Regions from separate parts of the Thermanaeromonas toyohensis ToBE genome, predicted to be linked through region 4. Evidence: riboswitches for the same ligand, from Rfam matches in the RefSeq annotation. Region 4 holds a riboswitch; each other region holds the start of a gene.
What was found. A riboswitch is a leader RNA that binds a small molecule or an ion and turns the genes downstream of it on or off. The one in region 4 is predicted to bind cyclic di-GMP.
Positions count from the first base shown of each region.

Region 1: linked by a shared signal. The riboswitch ahead of B9A14_RS10050 (methyl-accepting chemotaxis protein) and the one ahead of B9A14_RS04680 (methyl-accepting chemotaxis protein) in region 4 are both predicted to bind cyclic di-GMP.
Region 2: linked by a shared signal. The riboswitch ahead of B9A14_RS17745 (HD domain-containing protein) and the one ahead of B9A14_RS04680 (methyl-accepting chemotaxis protein) in region 4 are both predicted to bind cyclic di-GMP.
Region 3: linked by a shared signal. The riboswitch ahead of B9A14_RS12365 (type II secretion system F family protein) and the one ahead of B9A14_RS04680 (methyl-accepting chemotaxis protein) in region 4 are both predicted to bind cyclic di-GMP.

Region 1 is NZ_LT838272.1:1,942,224-1,944,422, reverse strand. Features, by position in the region: gene B9A14_RS10055 (FapA family protein) at 1-756, shown strand, start outside; cyclic di-GMP riboswitch class I at 952-1,039, shown strand; gene B9A14_RS10050 (methyl-accepting chemotaxis protein) at 1,176-2,199, shown strand, end outside.
Region 2 is NZ_LT838272.1:1,949,887-1,952,085, forward strand. Features, by position in the region: gene B9A14_RS10085 (STAS domain-containing protein) at 1-543, opposite strand, end outside; cyclic di-GMP riboswitch class I at 786-872, shown strand; gene B9A14_RS17745 (HD domain-containing protein) at 1,039-2,199, shown strand, end outside.
Region 3 is NZ_LT838272.1:2,387,098-2,389,296, reverse strand. Features, by position in the region: gene B9A14_RS12375 (GspE/PulE family protein) at 1-144, shown strand, start outside; gene B9A14_RS12370 (type IV pilus twitching motility protein PilT) at 146-1,189, shown strand; cyclic di-GMP riboswitch class I at 1,213-1,301, shown strand; gene B9A14_RS12365 (type II secretion system F family protein) at 1,340-2,199, shown strand, end outside.
Region 4 is NZ_LT838272.1:962,492-964,690, forward strand. Features, by position in the region: gene B9A14_RS04675 (M1 family aminopeptidase) at 1-819, shown strand, start outside; cyclic di-GMP riboswitch class I at 899-989, shown strand; gene B9A14_RS04680 (methyl-accepting chemotaxis protein) at 1,066-2,199, shown strand, end outside.

The DNA of each region.
Region 1 (2,199 bases), 980 kb from region 4:
AACGTCCACGCTTCAACTATAATCGCTGGAGAGAAGTTCGCTCTCCTAAGGAACGGTCTTCCCCTCCTAAAGAGGATATCATCTCAGATAGAAGAGCTATTTCTGGCCCTCAACCAGCTTAAAGAGAAGTACACAGGAAGCACCATCGGCCCTTTAGTCAAATTGTTGCTTGAACGGAAGTATCCTGGTATTCCAGCATCTATTCAGGTCCTTAGAGAGTACGTCAAGAAGCTCCCCTTTGAGTATCCTCCCCTCACCCGGTTTTTAAATAACATGGAGTATAAGTTAGTACGCCTACCCCTTGCCATAGTCAGCATCGAAGAGATAGAGGAACTGTACAATGAGGCTATGGAATTGCTAGGCCATATTCAAATCCAGGACAAAACAGAAAACGGCAACGTGACTGTGGGCTATGTGCTTAACTCCAAAATTATCGCCTCAGGAAGCGTAACTGTAAGCCGTATAGGTTGTGACAATTCTTATATCGAAGCAGGAAAAAAGGTTATAATCCATGGCGCCTTTAGAGGCGGGGAAATAAAGGCAGGAGAGGATGTGTACGTAAGGGAACTGGGCACCCGGGGCGGAGCCAAAAGTACAGTCACGGTACAGGAAAAAGGCGTAGTCACTATCGAACATGCCTATGAAAATAGTTTTGTAAAAATAGGTGTCCGAATCTATCCCTTCACCAGGGAAGAAAGAAAAATAAGGCTTCGCCTTAACGCGGAAGGTGAAATAGATGTTATACCTTGGAGGTAAAAGAGCTTGGATTCAGGGCGGCCAAAATACCTGCGGTTTTTCGACAAATTTCTCCTTGATCTTCAAACAATGCAAGGGATAATTTTAACTTAAAAAGAGGATTTTTAGACATAATGTCGAATAAAATAACAGCAAAATAAAATAAGAGATAAGGGCTGAGTAAGTTAGAAGGCTACAGGAAAGGTACGTTATCTGCACCGAGAAGGGCAAACCGTTCGAAAGGGCGGGGCGCAAAGTCATGGGCCTAAGGCGGGATCTAAGCTAAGGCTGCCAGGCTGCCGGTGCATCGAGGTAGGAGGGAGCAGAAACGTGCTCCCTTTTATTTTAAGCTTATTTTAAGCCTAATTTTAGATTTAAGTTTATTTAACTTAAAGCAAGATAAGTCATAACTACCAAAAATTAAGAAGGAGGCAACACCTATGGCTATTACCTCTACCAAAACATTAGAACCTTTACCTACGGGCAGCCGAGGGGTATATAGGGATACTTCTAAGACTGAACTAGTAAAGGAGGGAGATAAGAAAGAGATAGAAGCGCGCAGGAGGCAGGCTCGAACCTTTGCCAAGCAGCAACAGATAGCTGAGCGGATAGCTAGTGCAACAGAACAACTTTCTTCTGGAGTTGAACAGGCTTCAAGTGCTGTAGAAGAATTGCGCAGCGCTATGGAACAAATAGCCAGCGGAGCTCAGGAGGCTAGCAGTGCTACCGAGCAGTCTTTGGCTGCCATACAGGTTATTGGCGAGGCGGCGAAAATCTCTGTAAAGCAGGCACGGGAGTCGCTGTCCCGTTGTGAAGCCATAAGGGATTTAGTAAACCGCACATCTCAAGACATCGAAGAACTGATCCAAGGTGTAGACGATAGCGCTGCTAGAAGCGAAGAATCGGCCAGACTGGTGGCAAGGCTGGAAGAAGAAGCGGCCAAGATTGGTGAGATTGTTAGGACTGTCGTAAGGATCGCTGACCAAACTAACCTTTTGGCTCTAAATGCTGCGATTGAGGCCGCACGGGCTGGGGAACACGGCCGTGGTTTTGCCGTAGTAGCCGACGAAGTAAGGACCCTGGCAGAAACTTCCGAGAAAGCAGCCAGTGATATACGGAAGATAGTGGATAGCGTGCAAGAAGATGTACGGATAGTGGCGGAAGCTATTAATAAAGCAGCCGAGGTAGCTAGAGGTGAAACAGAAAAGGGCAAAGTTATAACTGATGAGCTTAAGAAGATAGCTAGCTCCGTAGTCAACGTAGTAGAGAGTGCAACTAGGATCGAACAGCTAATTACTGAAGTAGAAAAGGCAGTGGCTGAATTCCAAAAGGGAAGCGAGCAAATAGCAGCTACTGCTGAAGAGCAAGCCAGCGCAACTGAGCAAGCTTTACAAGGGGTTGAGCAGCAGGCCCATGCGCTGGCCGAGATAAGTGCTAGTACCAATAATTTAGCAGATCTAGCTG
Region 2 (2,199 bases), 990 kb from region 4:
TTCTGCCCCCAGTAGTCTTATGGCATTAAACATTTCTATTAAGAATCCACCTACTACTGTATCGATCATGGGTACACCAGTAACATCTACTATAACAACTTTAGCACGAGCCGAGCTTACTCGATTTAACAATTTTTCCGCTATATCTTGGGCCCTCTGGCTATCGATGTTCCCAATCATGGCTACCAGCAGCATATCTGTCCATATCCGGATTATGGGGGTGGCGAGTTCAGAAAGCATCTGTCTTAACTGGGAGAGTGTTTCTCTTTGTTCCTGGCGTAAGCTTGCTGAAACTTTGATAGCCTGCTGCATTACCTCAAGCACAGGATATTCTGGTATCTCTTGGGTTATATGTATAAGCTTTTCGGTTACCTGCTCTTCGCCTAATTCCTCTATCAACTCCCGGAGTGCTCGCGAGAGACTAGTTTCCTTTTCTTTTTCCTTTAAATTAGAAAGGGGTATCTCTACTAATTGTCTCCATAGTGCCACGTCACCTGTATTGGCGAGTTTCTTAATTAGTTCTTCGGCCTTATTCATACCCATTTTTTTCTTCCCTCCATATTAAGCAAGGTCATCATAAAAAATTAAAAAAATGTTTGGAGACCAATTTTAGACTTAATTCTACACCAAACTCTTTATTCCTCCTCAAGTTATTGCCTTGAAACCCGTTTGCTTTTAGGCCCGACTAGGCTTTCGCTAGGAAAAACTAGGGATTTGTTAGGAGGAAAGGTTATTGCTATACAGTGGATTGTATGATATGTTAAAGATGAACCTAAATACCGCCCCTCTGTTAAGGGCAAACCCGCCGAAAGGCGGGGGCGCAAAGCCACGGGCCTAAGGCTTTTAAGGGCTATGGCAGCCGGGTTGCCGGTGGGGAGGAGTTTATACTTTTACTAAAGCTTCTAGTAAGTTAGGCTGTTAAGTTAAATATATTAAATATATTCGTTCTGGCTCCCCACCAGGGTTGGTATTTATGCCTGGTGTATTTTTTTCATTAACCTAAACTATTTTAGGGTTTGGGGTGATAGGAGTAAATTTATGGAAAGAAGGAAATATGTGCCCATGCCTAAAGTTAAAGAGGAGAGCCTCCTATCCGAAATAGCGAACATAATGATCAGCACAGGAAGCTATATAGTTCAAGTAGAAACCCAAACGGGGGAGCCGATAGGATGGATCGACGTCTTAGATCTGCTTAGAAGTTATGTTGATATTCCTCAACGTGAGGGTCTGAAAGCCAGGGACATCTGTAGACCCATAGAGGCCTCCGACCATTTAGATGTAGAAACTGCTGGTGAAGAATTGAGCCAATGGCTTATACGAGATGGCCGTGTTCTCCCTTACTTTATCTCTCCAGATAAAAGTACAAGCGGCCTGCTTCTTGCCAGTGAAATTATGGCTGAGTTATTGGGCTTAAAGGAGCAAGAAACCCAAAAACGCCAAGCAGCAGAAAGGGCGTATCAAGAACTGGGTGAGCAAGTACCTCTAGGGATAGCCTTAGTAGATAGCGAAGGACATCTTTTCTATGCTAATGCTTTAGCCCAAAGGGTTATAAATGGTGCAGGAATGGTACCCCAGGATCTGCGCGAGTTAGCCTCTTCAGGTAGATCCAAGATAGTTAAATTAGATAATCGCCATTACCGCATAGGTACCCGTAAAATGAAAATGGAACCCACCAGGGCTCCAGAAGATTACTCTTTCTTGGTCATTTTTACAGACGTTACCACAGAATATAATCTGGTAGAACAGTTAAGGAGTGCCAGAGAGGAAGCGGAACTAGCCCTAGCTGTGATGTTACCAGACCAGCGCATCACCTTAAGACTCCAGTCTATTGTGGAATATACAGATACATATGATCCTCAGACGGGTAAAATCAAAATCACAGGTGTAATTTCTCAAGGGGTATACCGGCACGTCATAAACATATTGAGACTCATTGCTGATACCTTTCGGCAAGGGTTAATGGAGTTACCTGGGATGGAAAAGAATACCCTGGTCACCGCAGCTATATTCCATGATCTCGCCAAGGTGCAGCCAGAGCTTAAAATAGGAGATTTGGTTGTCCCTCAGGAAACCTTTGAACAAGGATATCTCCATGCTTTTAGGGGGGCAGCTTTAGCAGAAGGAATCTATCGCTTGAGCCCAGAAATAGTGGAGATAATAAAATATCACCATCATAATGAAGAAGATTTGCCTTCAACT
Region 3 (2,199 bases), 1.4 Mb from region 4:
GCCGCCAAGGCGCCAGCTACAGAGATTAAGAAAGCGGCCGTTGCTGGAGGCATGGTCACCTTACGCGAAGACGGTCTCCTTAAAGCCAGCCAGGGTTTGACCACGGTAGAGGAAGTTATCCGCGTTTCCCTAGGTGGATTTTAAGATGAGCCAGGTGATTCTGGTGAAGCTAGAAGAAATTTTAAAAGAGGCAGTCCAAAGGGGCGCCTCAGACGTACATCTTACAGTGGGGCTACCTCCTGTGTTCCGGCGGATAGGGAGGCTGGAACCCCAGAAACAATGGCCCATACTTACGGCTTCTGTTTTAGAGGCGCTGGCTAAACAAATTTTGGGGCCCAGGTGGGAGGAATTCCAGAATCGTAAGGAGTTGGATTTGGCTTATTCGCTCCCTGGCCTGGGCCGCTTTCGAGTCAACGTATTCTACCAGCGGGGAAGTGTAGGGGCCGCTATCCGGTTGGTGAATACTATTATTCCCACTTTAGAAGAGCTAGGCTTGCCTCCAGTGGTAGGGGAGCTAGCTGACCAACTCCACGGATTAGTCCTAGTTACCGGGCCTACCGGGAGCGGTAAGAGCACTACCCTGGCGGCCATGATCGATCGTATAAACCAGCGCCGGAGTTGTCATATCATTACTTTAGAAGATCCTATAGAATATTTGCATCAGCACAAGAAAAGCATAGTGAACCAGCGCGAGATAGGGAGCGATTCCCCTTCCTTTGCCAGCGCCTTAAGGGCTGCCCTGCGCCAGGACCCGGATGTTATTTTGGTAGGTGAGATGCGGGATTTGGAGACAGTGGCTACGGCTATTACAGCCGCAGAGACAGGGCACTTGGTTCTGGCTACCCTACATACCAGTAGCGCGGTCCAGAGTATCGACCGCATTATAGATGTCTTCCCGCCCCATCAGCAGGGTCAGATCAGGATCCAGCTAGCCGATACCTTAGTAGGTGTTATTACCCAACAACTTTTGCCCCGGGCTGATGGCCAGGGACGGGTAGTAGCAGTAGAAATACTTATAGCTACTCCTGCAGTGCGCAATCTCATCCGCGAAGGTAAGACCCACCAGATTATTTCCGTGATGCAAACAGGCGGTCGTTTCGGTATGCAGACCATGGAAATGGCTTTAAGGAACCTGGCCGCCAGAGGAATAATTAGCCCTGATTATATAAATCAGCAGGATTTTGGGTGATTTTGGCGAATTAGAAGAATATCCCTGTTTAAGGGCAAACCCGGCGAAAGCCGGGGGCGCAAAGCTACGGGCCTAAGGGTGGTAAGAAGCCTATGGTCGCCGGGCTGCCGGGAGAGTTAAGCTTTTCCTGGAGTGCCGGCACTTTTTATTATGAGGTTCAGGTACAAAGCCAGGGATACTAGCGGAAACCTTATCAAAGGCATCATTGAAGCGGAGAGCGAGCAGCTGGCCGGCCGCCAGTTAAGGAATCAGGGTCTTTTTATAACCGAACTACGGCCTGTAAGAAGCGAGCTGGAGATCAACTTAGGGTTAGATTATTTGAGATTTTTCCTTCTAAAACGAGTTAGCCGTAGGGATTTGGCCCTGTTTTGCCGCCAGCTGGGCACTATGCTGTCGGCGGGTATCCCCATTATCAATGCTTTAAGAACCTTAAGCAGGCAGGCGGATAACCGCTTTTTAAAAGAAAGTATAGATAAGGTACTGGAAGATTTACAGCAAGGGGAGATGTTGCACCAGGCTTTAAGCAAGTCACCCAAGGTATTTCCAGCTATAATGGTCTACTCCGTAGAGGCAGGAGAGATCAGCGGCGCCCTCGATGAAACACTAATACGATTAGCCGAGCATTTTGAGCGGGAACACGAAATAGCAGAAAAGATTAAATCAGCTATGACCTATCCCTTTATTGTCTTTATGGTTTCTTTAGCTTCCATAGCTTTTATGCTCACTTTTGTCTTGCCTATGTTTAGCAATATAATCGGTAACCTGGGCGTACCCCTACCCTGGCCCACCAGAATGGTATTAGGATTAAGCCAATTTTTAAGACGTTGGTGGTTTATGTTTGTGGTAGTAGGAATAGCTTTAGGCTATCTAATCTGGTGGTGGGCTAAAAGGGAGAAAGTGCGCTACGCCCTGGATAAAGTTATATTGCGCCTTCCAGTATTCGGACGCTTAAAACACCAAGCTTTACTTTCCCAGTTTAGCCGTACCCTGGGAACCCTGCTGTACAGCGG
Region 4 (2,199 bases):
GATTCCGCCTATTATAATGTAGAGCTGGAATTACCACCTTCCTTAATGGTTAGGGCCAGCGGGCGAACTACTGGAGGGGAGCAAAGAGGAGAGCGAGTCTTATGGACTTTTATGAGCGAAAAACCCATTCGCGAGTTTGCCTTTGTCCTTGCGCCAGGCTGGAAGCAAGCATACGCTCAAATAGACCAAACTTTAATAACCCTGGCCTTTCGCAATCAGCTCCCCACTTCTACCTTGGATATAGCGATGGGGGCCTTCGCTTTTTTTAAGGAGTACTGGGGCCCTTACCCCTACTCTTACTTAAACCTCGTTGAGGTACCCTTGGAGGGCCTTTCGGGGATGGAGTACCCAGGACTAGTTTTTTTAAGCACCCGTAAAGGTTATACTCCTCCGGTTATTGTACATGAGGTTGCTCACCAGTGGTGGTATAATTTGGTAGGCAATGATACTATTTCTTCATCGTGGATAGATGAAGGGCTGGCGGAATATAGTACTCTCCTTTACTATCGGGTACACGATCCCGTTTTATATAGGCAACTTAAGGAGGACATAATAGCTGAAGCAGGGGAAACCTTAAATTTAGAGGAACTTTCAGAGGCATTAAATCGAGAGCTTAAAAGTTTTACTTCCGAAAAGGATTATCGCCAGGTGACTTACCGTCAAGGGACGGTTTATTGGTTAAAGATGGAAGAGAAGATGGGGGTAAAAACTTTACAAGAAGCCTTACGCTATATTCAGGAATATTATCGCTTTGAACGTATAGAGGCCCCGTGGTTGGAAGGCATTCTGAATTTCTATATCCAGCATAAAGGGAAGTAAATTGGAAAAAATATCTTGTCGAGGTAAGGCCTGTAGAGTATAATTAAGGCGAATAATGGAAGATAAAGTGCATAAGATGCCCCGACAAGGGCAAACCCATCGAAAGGTGGGGGCGCAAAGCTATAGGGTCTAAGGCCAGATGTTTCTGGCTATGACAGCCAGCTGCCGTGGGTGGAACGGGGCTACCCATTAAAATAGGAGTAGCCCTTTAAATTTGCAGAACTTAAGGGGCAGGAGGTACGGGGTATGCGGTTTCCCAGATTTCGGAGGGGGGAGGGCAAAAAACGAGCCTTTTCCCTCCCGGTGGGTATTTTTAACTTTGGTGCCGTAAAGCTAGGTGCCAAAATCATGGGGGGTTTCCTTTTAGTTATAGCTGTTTTTGTGGCTGTGGTAGTGATTGTGGATATAAATCTTCAACGTATTGAACATGCTGCCCGGAAAGTTTTACTCCTCCAGAAGCAAGACCAGCTTTTTACTACCATGTCCTTATCTATCTGGGAAGGTTATAGGCGCGCAACCGATTACATAATTAATGGATCCCAGACCCATGCTTTAAGCTTTGAGGAAGCTCTCCAACGTTTCAATAAAGCTAAAGAAGAATTGGAAGGCCAACAGCTAGACAGCCAGACCCAGGGCTTTGTGTCCGCCATGGCCATGGCTGCTAAAAGCTTTACGGAGACCTTTAAAGGAAACATTTTAAAAGCTAGCCAGCAGGACCGGATGCTTGCTTTGCCCATCTTAAGCTTTCAGATGGGGGCAGCGGTGGATAATATTAACAATATCGGTAGCCATGTTCAAAAAGAGATGACGCTTCAGCGTGAAAACGCCAAGTCAGAGCTGGAATGGGCACTGACCTATGCTAAAAGCACTCTATATTCGGGCTTAAGTTTAGCCTTTATATTAGGAATGCTGGTGGCCTTGATATTTAGCCGTATGGTGGGACGTCCTATAGCTAATCTTGTAGCCTATGCTAAGCGAATTGCAGCGGGAGATTTAACGGCAGCCGAGATAAAAGTAAGATCCCGGGATGAGCTAGGACAGTTAAGCCAGGCCTTTAGTGTTATGGGACAGAGTTTGCGCCAACTTATTGGGCGGGTTAGGGAGATGGCAGGGGAAGTGGCAGGCTTAAGCCAGGATTTAGCCCAAATGTCTCAGGAATTAGGAGAATCCGCCCGGCAGGTAGCTTTAACGGCCCAGGAGATGGCCCGGGGTGCTGAACACCAAGCCCAGCAGGTCACCCAAACGGCCACAGCTATAGAAGCTCAAGCTGCGCGGGTAGAAAGGGTACATCAGCAAGCTGAAGATATGGCCCGGGCCTCCCAGTTGGTGGCGGAGAAGACATCTGAAGGTGCTCGTACGGTGGAAGAAGCTAACCAGCAG